DNA from 3 places in the Pseudoalteromonas sp. 20-92 genome. Region 1 is predicted to be linked to each of the others. Evidence: predicted binding sites of a transcription regulator. Region 1 holds the regulator's gene; each other region holds the start of a gene.
What was found. The regulator sigma-54, encoded in region 1, starts transcription at its own class of promoters, with help from an activator protein. The targets are predictions, from matches to a motif close to GTTGGCACGNNNNTNGNNT.
Positions count from the first base shown of each region.

Region 1 (4,648 bases):
TTTATCAGCTATCGTTGCGAGCGTCTTTAAGTGCTGCTGGTTATCGCCATCAGGTACGATGAGTGCAACAAATATATCAACAGGGCGATTATCTATTGCATCAAAATTAATAGGTGTTTCGCTTACTAATACGAGTGCTAAAGGCTCTTCTGCGCCGCTCATTCGCCCGTGAGGGATTGCAATGCCTCTTCCTATACCAGTGCTTCCCAGTTTTTCTCTATTCATTAAGGCGCTGAGAATATCTTGTTGAGAAAGATATGGGAGCTTGTCATGAGCAAGTTGACTGATGAACTCTAAAATTCTTTTTTTACTATTAAAAAGGACCGCAGCTCTGCTGCAGTCCTGGCATATAAGTGAACTTAATTTCATAATATTAGTGTCGAGCAAGCTTCTCTTTGTGTTTAATAACTTGGCGATCGAGCTTGTCAATCAGCGAGTCAATGGCGGCGTACATATCTTGATGTTCAGTAGAGGCAAATAACTCAGCTCCACTTACATGAATCGTTGCCTCAGCTTTTTGGTTTAATTTTTCTATATCAAGAATGACATGAACATTATTAATATGATCTGAGTGTCTTTCTAGCTTCGCAAATTTGGTATTTACATAATCTCTTAATGAATCAGTTACTTCTACGTGACGACCAGTTAAGTTTAGTTGCATAAGCATTACCCTCTTTGTTTAGCGTCTTAAATCAAACTTTTTCGCTGATTTGACGGTGGAATAGCTAGAGATTCGCGATACTTTGCGATTGTACGTCTCGCTACTTTTATTCCTTGCTCAGCTAATATATCTGCAATTTTACTATCACTCAATGGTTTTGCTGAGTTTTCTGCTGCGATTAATTTTTTAATGAGAGCGCGTATTGCTGTTGATGAGCATTCGCCTCCATTTTCAGTACTTACATGGCTTGAGAAAAAATATTTAAGCTCAAAAATACCGCGAGGTGTATGCATATATTTTTGAGTTGTTACGCGTGAAATAGTTGATTCGTGCATTTCGACCATTTCTGCTACATCATTTAAAACCATTGGTTTCATGGCTTCGGGGCCATGCTCAAAAAAACCTTGTTGTTGCTTAACAATACAATTAGTTACTTTTAATAGTGTATCGTTTCTACTTTCTAAACTTTTAATAAACCATTTAGCTTCTTGTAGATGCGAGCGAATAAACTGGCTATCACCACTTGATTTAACGGTGCGTGACATTGCTGCATATTGGCTGTTGACTCTGATTTTAGGCATGCTATCTGGGTTTAGTTCAACAACCCAGCGACCTTTTATTTTTTTCACCGATACATCAGGAATTACATACTCAGATTCTTCTCTAACTATAGTATCCGCCGGTTTTGGGCTAAGAGTATGTATTAAAGTCATTATTTCTTTAAGCTCTTCTTCTTTGAGCTTTGTTTTTTTCATTAATGTACGATAGTCGCGAGCAGCTAATAGATCAATGTGCTCGGTTAAAATCATTTTTGTTTCATTAATATAGGGTGTTTCTTTATCGTATTGGTTCAGCTGAATACATAAGCATTCTTGTAAACTACGTGCTGCAATACCAACAGGGTCAAACAATTGAATTCGTTTTAAAACAGCTTCTATTTCGTCAAGTTCAACTTCGTTGTCTTCTTCGTTCTCTTGATTAAAACTTTCTAAAATTTCTTCGCAGCTCAGCGTTAAAATACCCGAATCATCGACGGCTTCAACAATCGCAATCGCAATCGCTTCATCGGTAGGACTAAAGGGAGTCAGTTGTAGTTGCCACATTAGGTATTCGTGGAGCGTTTCAGTTGAGGAGCCTTGGTATATAGATTCATCTTCAGGCATTGGTCCTGATGATGACGCTGGGGCTGCGCTCATATATTCATCCCAACTAACATCCATAGCCATTTCATCACCTAGCGTATCTTTAGCAAGTGCTTCACCACTGTCTTGCTCATATTCGCTCGGAACATCATCAGCATTTGCGCTAACAGTGACATCGTCGTTATCTGCTTTTTGCTCGTTTTTACCAGCAGAATCTTCGGCGTAATCTTGTTCTTCAACCTCTAATAGGGGGTTGCTGTCGAGTGCTTCTTGTATTTCTTGCTGGAGATCCAATGTACTGAGTTGCAACAGGCGAATTGCTTGTTGCAGCTGTGGAGTCATTGTAAGTTGCTGGCCCATGCGCAGCTGTAATGATTGCCTCATGTATCTCTAACAATCCTTTTATGTTGTTATAATTAATACTAGCAGATGCTTAAAGACATGGCGTAAATGTTACAGCCTAAATTGCTCGCCTAAATAAACATCACGTACTGTTTTATCGTTTAATACGTGTTCTGGAGTGCCTGATGCAATTAACTCACCATGAGAAACTATGTAGGCTTTTTCGCAAACATCAAGAGTTTCTCTTACATTATGGTCGGTAATTAACACACCAATACCACGATTTTTAAGATGTTCAATTATTTTCTTTATATCTAACACTGAAATAGGGTCAACACCAGCAAAAGGCTCATCAAGCAATATAAATTTAGGATCAGCGGCTAGTGCTCGCGCTATTTCAACTCGGCGACGCTCGCCTCCTGATAATGCCATACCTTGGCTATCACGAATGTGCTGAATACTAAATTCATCTAATAAATTGTTAAGTGTGTCTTCTCTTGCTTGCTTATTTAGCTCTTTACGTGTTTCTAAAATAGCCATTAAATTTTGATAAACAGTAAGCTTTCTAAAAATTGATGATTCTTGGGGTAAGTAACCAATGCCTAATCTAGCACGACTATGCATAGGTAAAAGAGTAATATCGTTATCGTCGATAGAAATCTTGCCTTTATCACTAGGTACAAGGCCTACAATCATATAAAACGTTGTGGTTTTACCTGCACCATTAGGGCCAAGTAACCCGACTATGCTGCCAGCCTTTACTTCCAGACCTACATTTTTTACAACTTCGCGGCCTTTATAACTTTTAGCTAATAGTTCTGCTTTTAATGTACTCATGGCTGACCTTTATCGTTTTTTTCTTTTTTAGTCTCAATAGGTACTAAAATAGTATGCACACGATCGGTTGAGTTTTCGTCTTTTTCAGCGCTAATTAATTGCTGTTGCATATCGTAAGTAATACTCTTGGCATTTATTTTTTGACCCGCTTGCGATACTTGTGCATCGCCAATAAGGGTTAAAAATCGTTTAGCTACATCATAACGAACTTCGTTTGCGCTGGCGCTCATTATAGTGCCATCAGTTTGTTTTTCTTCGAAATATGCAGGGCTACCAGTTGCAATTAGTAGCTGTTTATTATCGCCTAATTCATCACGTTTATGTACTTCTAAACGGTCGGCTGTAATACGGCGGTTGCCGTGAATAATCTCAACATTTTTTTCAAAAATTCCGACGTTTTCTTTTAATTGGCCTTCTTGTTTGTCGGCACTTATTGATATTTGATTCGCTGCAGGTTGAATCGCTTGTTCAGCAGCGCTAAGGTTGAAAGCTAGTATAAGTGTCGGAATAATAAGTATTTTTGAAATTTTATTGGTCATAATATATAGTTCGCGTATGGTTAATAAGTTTTATCACTTCAGTTTTTAAATCGGCTTCAAGGCCTTTACCGGTGATCTTTAAATTGGGTCCCGTAACAATAACGGGTTGCTCTGAACGCATCGTGAGTAGTTTTATATCTACTTGAATATTATCCGCATTAATCTTGTCTATCATTGCATTATCAGTAAGATTCTTGGCAACCACGTTACCTTCTAAAATTAATTGTTTTCCTTCATATAACGTTGCTTCGTCTGCATTTATTCGCCATGTTTGTTTTTCGTTATATAAGGTGAAAATGGGCTTTTCAAAAAAGGTAAAGCCTAACTGTTGATATAATTCCATTTTAGCAGCTGTAACTTTATGATTAATTTTACCATTTTCATCATAGGCCGTTTGTTTTAGCTCAATAGCAATATAATCAGGCTTAGCGATAACTTCAGCTTCAACCTGAGCTGTCATATTTGTTTGTGCAAAATAAGGGTACCAAAGCCAAACCATACAGCTGATGAATAAAACGCTTAAAATTATGCGCGCTGTATTCATGAACTAGTACCTTTGCTAGTAAGTGGTTTGTCGTTCTCTAGCATAAGTAAGTCGGTTAGTTCTCTCACTGCGCCAAAACCACCCAGCATCTGTGTCGTGTAATGTGATAAACGCTTGATTAGTGGGTGAGCATCGTTAACTGCAACGGCAAACCCGACTAATTCCATTACCGGCATATCGGGGCCATCATCACCAATGTAGGCAATTTGATCATCACTTAGGTGAAGCTTGTTTTTTAGCTCTTCGTAAGCAATAAGCTTGTTTTCTTGACCTTGATAAATATGTTGTACTGTTAAACTGGTCATACGTTGTTGCACTATCTGCGAATGGCGACCAGTAATAACAGCAACTTCAAAGCCACTGTTTATAAGCGCTTTAATGCCAAAACCATCTTTTGTATTAAATGCTTTGAGCTCTTCACCTTGATTGCCAAGATAAATTCGGCCATCAGAAAATACACCATCAATATCGCATATAAGTAATTTTACTTTTTTAGCACGTGCTTTTGCATCAGCACTCAGCGGTTGATAGAGTTCTTCAAATTGCATTTATAATACTCCTGCTTTTAATAAGTCTTGCATAT
Region 1 is NZ_JANJGQ010000004.1:21,805-26,452, reverse strand. Features, by position in the region: gene ptsN (PTS IIA-like nitrogen regulatory protein PtsN) at 1-369, opposite strand, end outside; gene hpf (ribosome hibernation promoting factor) at 374-661, opposite strand; gene NRL14_RS05340 (RNA polymerase factor sigma-54) at 688-2,187, opposite strand; gene lptB (LPS export ABC transporter ATP-binding protein) at 2,257-2,982, opposite strand; gene lptA (lipopolysaccharide transport periplasmic protein LptA) at 2,979-3,521, opposite strand; gene lptC (LPS export ABC transporter periplasmic protein LptC) at 3,511-4,065, opposite strand; gene kdsC (3-deoxy-manno-octulosonate-8-phosphatase KdsC) at 4,062-4,613, opposite strand; gene NRL14_RS05315 (KpsF/GutQ family sugar-phosphate isomerase) at 4,614-4,648, opposite strand, start outside.

Region 2 (4,648 bases), on a different contig from region 1:
AGCTTGTACCATTTCAAGCGAATCGCCTGGTTGTTTTGAGTTTTTTTGTTGCACAGGCAGTAAATTAACATAGCCCTCTTTAGCAACATCAAAGCTATGGTTGTTAGCACAACGAAGTGTTGAATCAGTTTTCAAAAGTGCGTGGTTACACAGTGGGCATTGATATTGTAGACTCATGAGTCTAGGTAGTCCTTATCGTAAAAAGTTTTTACCCAATGCGGGCGATAGGTGATCATAACTGTTATAGCCATACCGTTGAGCATTGCTTCAGGAAACCAAATTATGGCACTTAAATAAACGTAGTTATCTGCGAGTTCTTGCCAATTGTATTGCCCTATAGCTAAGTAAAATAAAGCACCTAGGCTTATTTTTATACAGGCTATAACCCCTGCAGTTATGAACGCACAAACAAATATATAAACAAAAAAATGACGAGGTAAATACTGGTAACTAATTATAAAGCCAAAGTAGCTTAGTAAAATAGGAATAAACGCACCAATAAGCAGTTGAACTGGTAACAGTTCAAGTTCAATTTGACCAAATGCAGTCAGTAGGGCTGTGGCAAGTAGGCTACTTAAAATAGTCAATCGCCAGCCTAAAATTAATGTTGCAGCTGTAACGCCTAATATGTGTAAATCGAGGCCAGTTAAAATTCCTGCTTTTATTCGCCAAAGCACTGCAAACACTAACGCACATGCAAGCACGCCAGTTTGACGGGCTGGCGTATTAAGCAATGTTTTATATGTTTTTTTATCAAAGCTTAGTAGGGCAATAATAATTACAAGGGCCCAAAGTAGCCCTTGTATTGTTATGCTGAGCATAGTAATTACTTAAATGTTGACCATATAGGGGCATGATCTGAGGGTTTTTCAATACCGCGCAGTTCGTAATCAATACCAGTATCTATACAGCATGCTGCAAGCTCATTAGTTGCAAGTACTACATCTATTCGAAGTCCTCGGTTATCTACAAACCCCTTAGAGCGATAGTCAAACCATGAGTATTGATCGTCTGTTTCTGGGTTTTGTTCTCTAAAGGTGTCTTTAAAGCCCCAATTAAGTAATGTTGCAAGCCATTCACGCTCTACCGGTTGGAAAGAACATTTACCCGTTTTTAACCAACGTTTAGCATTTACTTCACCAATACCAATATCTAAATCGGTAGGTGATATGTTGATATCGCCCATAACAATTATATCTTGATCGGGTGTATGGTTTGTTTCAAGGTGAGTCATCAAGTCAATATAGAACTGGCGTTTATAAGGAAATTTAGTTTCGTGATTGATATTATCGCCTTGCGGGAAATAGCCATTCACTACGGTTAAATCACGGCCGTTTTCTTGCTCTACAGTAACGCTTATCATGCGTTTTTGCGATTCCTCTGTATCGGTAGCAAATCCTTTTAAGACCGATTTAGGCTCTTTCTTGCATAACATAGCCACACCATAATGTGCCTTTTGACCATGGTAATAAACGTGGTACCCCATTTTTTGCACATCTTCTAGTGGGAACGCCTCATCATGAACCTTAATCTCTTGCAGTCCAATCACGTCTGGTTGATGTTTATCGATAATTGCTTGTAATTGATGAAGACGAGCACGCAGACCATTGATATTGAAAGAAATCACTTTCATTGAATTTACCTTAAAATTGGTTCTATTTAATGCACTAAATTGTATCAGTATTTACGCGTACATAACATGACTGAAATGGATAAAATCGCTGCATAATTGTTGACCAAATGGTGTTTAAAGTTTAAACATTGTTAATGCTATATTAATTTGTTAAATAAATAAAAAATTCAATTGATATCTAAAAAGCAGGTTATATAATGCGCGAAATCACTCAATAAGCTCGTTCAAATAGGATCTCACATGAAAACACAACTAATTTTAGCTGCAGCACTTTTAGCATCAACTACGGTCTCGGCACAAAGTAATTCGTATTTTAGTAAAGATAATAAAATAGAATCTAAATTGTGTGTATTAAGTGCCAATGAAGGCTTTTCTGCCGCTCGTAAAGAAGCAGCCCAGCATGGTGTGTTTTTATCACGCTTTTCACAAAGTATTTTGTGTAATGGCGAAGATATTCGTGATATTGCTAAAAAAGGAACAACTACTGAAGTGATTAAAACTAAAGTTGAAGTGTTTGCTAAAGACACTCAACAAGAAACACAACTGTGTATGACTGCTTTGAAACAAGGTTTAGCGCCAGTTCGTCAAAAAATCGGTAATTTAAACTCTCTAAAGTGTAATGGTCAAAAAGTAACTGATTTTGTAAAACGTTATCAAAATGCGGCTATTTAATAACACAAAAATTTGAAAAGCATGCCCAGTATATTTATATATACTGGGCTTTTTTTTGCAAAAATTACAAAGCACTTTGCAAAGTTTTCAGATATAACTTATTGAAATTGTTTGTTAAATGCTCTTTTTATTTGTAACTATTTGATTTTAATTAGTTAATTAACATTGGCATCCGAATTGTATTAGCTAAAGTGACATTTATTTAATTACAAGGACACGTCTTATGAAAAAGTTAACATTAGCAACAACAATTTTAGCATCTTTGAGCCTCGCGGCTTGTTCTTCAAATCAAGGCCTTGAGAAAATAGACAGTGATTTTGCAAGCCTGGACAATGACAGCGATGGCTACATTTCAAAAGTCGAAGCGGATGATGATAGCATCTGGGAGCATTTTTCGAATATTGATACCAATATGGATAATGAAATTAGCCGTAAAGAATTTAACGCCTACATGCAGCTAAATGCAGGTAAAGTGGCGACTGATAGTGACGTAAGTGAATCAGCGTTTAAAGCTGAAATAGCTAAGTTTGATAAAATTGAGAGTAGTTTTTCAAGTTTAGATAATGATAGCAACGGTTATATTTCGATTGCTGAAGGCAACGATGATGATATTTCAAATCATTTTGGTTATATGGATGAAAACCAAGATAAGCGCATCAGCAGAAGTGAGTTTAAGGGTTACATTAAAAAATACGGTAATGCTGTAGCCGAAGATGACGCACTAGAAGCAATTAAACGCAGCTAATTTTTGCTTTTAAAATAATCAAGTTAGAAGCCAGTGATTGTCACTGGCTTTTTTGTGTTTTAAATCTAGTTATTTGGTAGATATATTTTCCTAGTTTGGTGTTGTTCTGTCATAATAGATGGCTGTGTATTTTTATTTGTTAAGAGTGTGTATGGCGGGTCGGCGAATTAGTGATGAACAACTAGTTGAGATCATTGAAGCAGCTATTTTTGTTGCAGATAAGCCTGTTAGTAAGCGCCACCTTAAAGACGTAGTATTAATAGATTTAGCTATTTCTATGGCGCGAATAAACGACGCAATAGATACTATACAAGAACATTTTCAAACTCGTGGTATTCGTCTAGTCGAGGTTGGTAGTGGTTATCGCTTTCAGGCATGTAGCAGTTTAAGCCCTTGGTTAAATAATTTGTGGCAAGAACGTGCGCCTAAGTATTCACGTGCTTTACTGGAAACATTATCGCTTATTGCATACAGGCAGCCCATTACACGTGGCGAAATTGAGCAAGTAAGGGGAGTTACTACGGGTTCGAATATTATAAAAACCTTACTCGAAAGAGAGTGGGTTAAAGTGGTAGGGCATAAAGAGGTTCCGGGTAAACCGGCTTTATATGCAACTACTAAACAATTTTTAGATTATTTTTCGTTAACAGGTTTAGATAATTTACCAGCGCTGCCAACAGAGCAGCAAAGTAAAATTAACCAGTTATTAAGTGATCCTTCTGTGAGAGAACCATCCGAATGAGTATACAAGGTGAAAAGTTACAAAAAGTCCTAGCCCGTGCAGGCGTAGGCTCGCGCCGTGAAATGGAAAAATACATTGATGCAAACCGCGTTAGTGTAAACGGTAAAGTGGCAAAGTTAGGCGACCGTGTTGAGGAAACAGACTTAATTCGTGTTGACGGACACACTGTGAAAATTGAAGAAAAAGCAGATAGAATTTGTCGTGTAATTATGTATAACAAACCAGAAGGTGAGCTAAGTACACGTAAAGACCCAGAAGGGCGTCGTACTGTATTTGACCGACTTCCTCGTATTGATGGCGATCGTTGGATTGCAGTAGGCCGCTTAGACGTTAATACATCAGGTTTGATGCTGTTTACTAATGATGGTGAGTTAGCAAACCGTTTAATGCACCCAAGCTATGAAGTAGAGCGTGAATACTCTGCACGTGTATTTGGTGAAGTAACCAACGAAACGGTTAAAAACCTACTACGTGGTGTTGAGCTTGAAGATGGCCCAGCCAAATTCACGACTGTAACCCCAATGGGTGGCGAAGGTGTTAACCGATGGTTTAACGTAACGTTAAATGAAGGGCGTAACCGCGAAGTCCGCCGTTTATGGCAATCTCAAGATGCGGAAGTATCTCGTCTTATTCGTATTCGTTACGGTAAATTGGAGCTAGATAAGCGCGTACCGCAAGGTGGTTGGATGGAGTATGATCTAGAAACGGTAAACTATTTACGTAAAACCGTTAAATTAGGTCGCGAGACGCAGACTAAGCTTTCTGTTATGCCAGAAAAGCGCAAAGATAAACGCGCTAAAATCAACCAAATCCGTAAAGCAGTTAAAAAACACAATCAACGTGTTAAGCCGACTAA
Region 2 is NZ_JANJGQ010000006.1:134,508-139,155, reverse strand. Features, by position in the region: gene NRL14_RS08285 (putative RNA methyltransferase) at 1-177, opposite strand, end outside; gene NRL14_RS08280 (energy-coupling factor ABC transporter permease) at 174-821, opposite strand; gene xthA (exodeoxyribonuclease III) at 827-1,633, opposite strand; gene NRL14_RS08270 (hypothetical protein) at 1,874-2,305, shown strand; gene NRL14_RS08265 (EF-hand domain-containing protein) at 2,529-3,050, shown strand; gene scpB (SMC-Scp complex subunit ScpB) at 3,202-3,792, shown strand; gene rluB (23S rRNA pseudouridine(2605) synthase RluB) at 3,789-4,648, shown strand, end outside.
Region 2: NRL14_RS08265 (EF-hand domain-containing protein) is a predicted target of sigma-54. The motif match lies at 2,470-2,488, and genes of this name have one in related genera.

Region 3 (4,648 bases), on a different contig from region 1:
TACTTAGGTAGGGAAATTTAATTCGTTAAATTGTTCAAATACTTATGCAGATTAGTATTAGTAGCATTAAATTAGCGAAGTAACGACTCAGTTAATACTGGGCGAATTTCACGAATAATCGCTTGAGTCAATTTTGGTGAACCACAGATGATATTACCGCTGTGGCTATAGTTATTACCACCAGCAAAATCTACAACCATACCGCCGGCTTCTTTAACCATTAGTTCGCCCGCTGCAGAATTCCACGGTTTTAAACCAATTTCAAAAAATCCATCAACACGACCCGCTGCAACGTATGCCATATCTAGTGCAGAACAACCTGCGCGACGAATATCAGCAGTGTGTACAAACAATGCTTTAAACGCTTCAGTGTATGCATCCATGTGGTTTTTATTTTTGAAAGGGAAACCAGTAGCAAGTACAGTGCCCGCAAGAACGGTAGTTTTGCTTACACGAAGACGTTTGCTGTTAAGCTGAGTGCCTTGACCACGAGAAGCAGTGAAAAGCTCACCACGAATTGGATCATAAATAACAGCTTGGTCCAAACGACCTTTAACTTTAAGTGCGATAGAAACCGCGTAATGAGGGATGCCTTTGATGAAATTAGTTGTTCCATCGATAGGATCTACAATCCATTGGTAATCATCATCCTTGCCTTTATGCTCACCTAACTCTTCACCAACAATCGAGTGAGTTGGGTAAGATTGTAAAATAGTGTCACGAATTACGGCTTCAGCTTCTTTATCAATGTTAGTTACTAAGTCGTTAGCGCCTTTTTGTTGCACTTCAACTTTTGATAAATCTTCACTTGCGCGAAGTAAAATTTTGCCTGCGTTACGCGCAGCGCGAACCGCAATGTTTAACATTGGATGCATGGAGTTACCTTTGGGTTGTAAAAGAACGTTTATATATTTCAGCCGGCGTATTTTAGCGATTTCTGCCATAAAGTAAACAATAAACCCTAAATACTTTTGTGTGTTTTTTATACTTTATTGTTCTGCATATATATTTGCGGCTGTATAAAATTTAAATAAATCTAAAAAACCACTTTACCTAAAGTTAACTTGAGGTTTTATTGTGTTTGCATACTCAATCAAGAAGGACACATTATGTATTTAGAACATGTCAATTTAGTGGTTAATAATATTGAGGATATGATTAAATTTTATCAAGCGGTATTCCCTCATTGGTCAATCCGAAGTGAAGGTAGGGGCACTTGGCATGGTAAACCAAGGCGCTGGGTGCATTTTGGTGATGACACACAATACATTGCAATGAGCGATCATGGTGAAGGTGAAAACCGAGATTTAGCAGGCCATCAATTAGGTTTAGCGCACTTTGCTTACGTTACCCAAAATTTAGATGCAGTAGTAAAGCGTTTGCAACAAGTTGGTTTTAAAATAGATAAACAAGGCGGTGACAACCCATTTAGAAAAAATGTTTATTTTATCGATCCGGCTGGATTTGAAGTAGAGTTTGTAGAATATTTAAGTGATATACCAAGCGAGCGAAATAACGATTTATAATAAAACGTCAGGCAGTAACTTAGGCTTATTTATCTTTCGAAGTTGAATTTTAAGCCGTGTGTTTGGTTTTTAGTAGAACACACCTATGTGGTGTGCTTATTCCCTATAAATAGGTAATAACAACGTATAAATGCCAAACACAGGCTAACGAAAGGCTCTACCTAGGACTGCAGTTAGCACTGAAAATAGTTGCTTGAGATAGATTTATTATCCAGAGTTCAGGTTATTTAGGTTACAAATCTCGGGCAGCAATTAAACGCACCTAATTAAGGCAATATCTGACCTTAAAGGTTAATCGACTCTAACGCGCTGCTAGATAAATTATAATGAGCGGTTATTATTAACGCCAAGTTGTGTTTTTAGCTCGTTTGCAAAGCTCATAAACTTCTCTTTTATGGTGCGTTTTATTTTAACTTCAACCGACCCCATTACTGCTTTACCTTCAATATGAATAGTGGGTCCTTGGCGCTTGTTAAGCGATACCGACTTGTTTTCAAGGCTGCTTAAAATACAAAACATTTTAGAGACTACATTTACATGCTCTGGTACATAAATTTCATCGCTACCAAAAATACAGTTAACGTGAATCGTTACATTTTGATGGGTAAAAATGGCATCAGTAAAATCAAGCACTACAGAGCCCATAAAATTGGTTAAGTATATATTTTTTGGCACAACCCATTGGCCGCTGCGCTCGTTAGAACCCAAAATGCTGCGTAGCGTAAAATCATCATCGCTGTTTTGCTGTGCACTATAATGTGGAGTAAATTGCGATTGTTTTTCTGCTTTATATTGCTGATCGGTATTAAGTGTTAAGTCTTCAACTAGGATTAACAAAGCTTCATTACTACTTGCATCCATAGCCTCATCTAAGCGTCTTTCAAATGCATCCACTGAAATAACGCCATGGCTGTAATTATAAATTAATTGATCTATCACTTGTTCACGTACTTGCTCTATTGGGCGGTCTTCAACTTTTACAGACATGGGTATTCCTTATTATATTTACTATTGGTGGTGAGTAAGCAAACGGCGTACCAAATATAATTTCAATAATTATCAGAGGCTTAATTTTTCAGTCTGTTTTTAGTTTTGTTATATTAACGATAGATTAACCAAAACAGCAATTATCTAGCTATTTTCACAATGTGAGAAAGTTTTACCGATGAGTCTGTAAATAGTTACACGGCTATAACATGAGATTAGTTGATTTAAATTTCCAACCCATTGAATTTAAATGTTAAATTTAGTTGGCCTAAAGTTCGCATTAGTTAAAGTGTCTTTAATCAAAAGGAGAAAGATTATGAAAACATTTAACAAATCTATTATCGCGGCTTTAGTTCTTGGTACTACGGCTATGAGTGCCCAAGCAAACAGCTGGGAAAACGAAAGTAAAGATGCTTGGATTGATGGTAAGGCAGAAACAGTGCTACTTATGAACACTAATCTAAACAACTTTGACATTAACACTGATGTAAAAAATGGCAAGGTAGTACTTACAGGTAAAGTTGATAGCGAAATTGAAAAAGAGTTAGCAGAAGAACTTGTACTTAGCCTAGATGGCGTATCCGATGTTGAAAACAGCCTGACTGTTGTAAAAAACATGGATACCAAAAACACAGACAAAGACATGATGGATGATGGTGATAACGACCTAACAGACGCTAAAATCACCACCGTAATCACAACACGCTTCCTATTTGACTCGGAAGTTGGTGGTACAGACATTGATGTTGATACCGATAACGGTATTGTAACTCTAAACGGTTCTGTAGAATCTGAAGCTGAAAAACAGCTAGCGGTTAAAATTGCCAAAAATGCAGAAGATGTGCGCGACGTGGTAGATAAATTATCTATCGTTGCTGAATAATGCACTATACTCAAAGCCCAGTGAATCTGGGCTTTTTGTTTTTTAATTTTAAAGGAGTTAAGTTATGGATATCATTCGTATAATATTGTCAGTTTTATTACCGCCACTAGGTGTATTTTTGCAAGTAGGCTTAGGTATGCATTTTTGGTTAAATATTTTATTAACACTGCTAGGTTATTTCCCAGGGTTAATACACGCCATTTATATTATTGCTAAAAAGTAACGTTGTGTTATTTGTATTATTAGTTGTGTAAGTCAATTTTAAATGCAGCTTAAAGAGGCACTTTTAATTGGCTTGCATGAATCCCTTCTCCTAAATTCCTCATTTTTGCACATTACTCCCTCATAAAAGATTACTATTTAAGCAGTTAGCTTACTGATTGTTAAAATAAAGGTTTTTAGTAGTGACAAGCCCCCAAAAAGTTTTTATACTGCAACCCGCTTTAGTCGCTCTGTGACTGAACGCTTCAAAAATTAACTGCCTAGCAGTTATATAAAAGTTGGCCCCTTAGCTCAGTTGGTTAGAGCACACGACTCATAATCGTTAGGTCCCCAGTTCGAGTCTGGGAGGGGCCACCACTTTTACAAGCTTTCCAAGTAAATATCTACTAACCTAAATTACTCTGTGCTACCTCTGTGCTACTTTTACAATAGCAAAATTAATAAGAGTTTGTAACTTTTTAGGTTGGGATAGTATTGTCTTAATGCATTCATTTATCTTTATTAATTAAAATAGTCATACATTAAGTTAGTATCTTTCGTGAGCGGGGCTAACAATGTAATATCTATTGTATATGTAAATGCTTAGGATATATCATTGGGAATTGATATTTGTAGGGCTCACAAAGTAAGCTTGAATGAAACTCACGAACAGAGGTTAGTTACAAGCATAGAACGCAATCCTGTTGAGTCTTTAAAAGAAAACCTTTTGGTCAAGTGTGTATACAGACGAACTAAATACGGTGATTATCAAAGGGATGGTAATCCTTTTATCTATGCTCTTAAGCGGAAGTCACCATATTCAATTACGAACAGTGAGCTTTTTCGTTTTAGACCTAGTTTTAAAGAAATACTTTTCAAAATGTGCCAAGATATTGATGTGGATTTTGTTTTAGGGGTGCCTTCTTCTCATCAAATTGTATCTCACTTTGGGAATCGTGTTGCTCGACAAATACGAGCGGTATACATAGACGATTACTTTTCAAAGCAGACTGTAGGAGATGTCCTTAGCACTTTTAGTCTCACTTCAGTT
Region 3 is NZ_JANJGQ010000019.1:85,453-90,100, forward strand. Features, by position in the region: gene suhB (inositol-1-monophosphatase) at 72-875, opposite strand; gene NRL14_RS15245 (VOC family protein) at 1,110-1,526, shown strand; gene NRL14_RS15250 (LiaF domain-containing protein) at 1,848-2,513, opposite strand; gene NRL14_RS15255 (BON domain-containing protein) at 2,830-3,396, shown strand; gene NRL14_RS15260 (YqaE/Pmp3 family membrane protein) at 3,461-3,619, shown strand; tRNA gene NRL14_RS15265 (tRNA-Ile) at 3,899-3,975, shown strand; gene NRL14_RS15270 (phosphoribosyltransferase) at 4,214-4,648, shown strand, end outside.
Region 3: NRL14_RS15255 (BON domain-containing protein) is a predicted target of sigma-54. The motif match lies at 2,776-2,794, and genes of this name have one in related genera.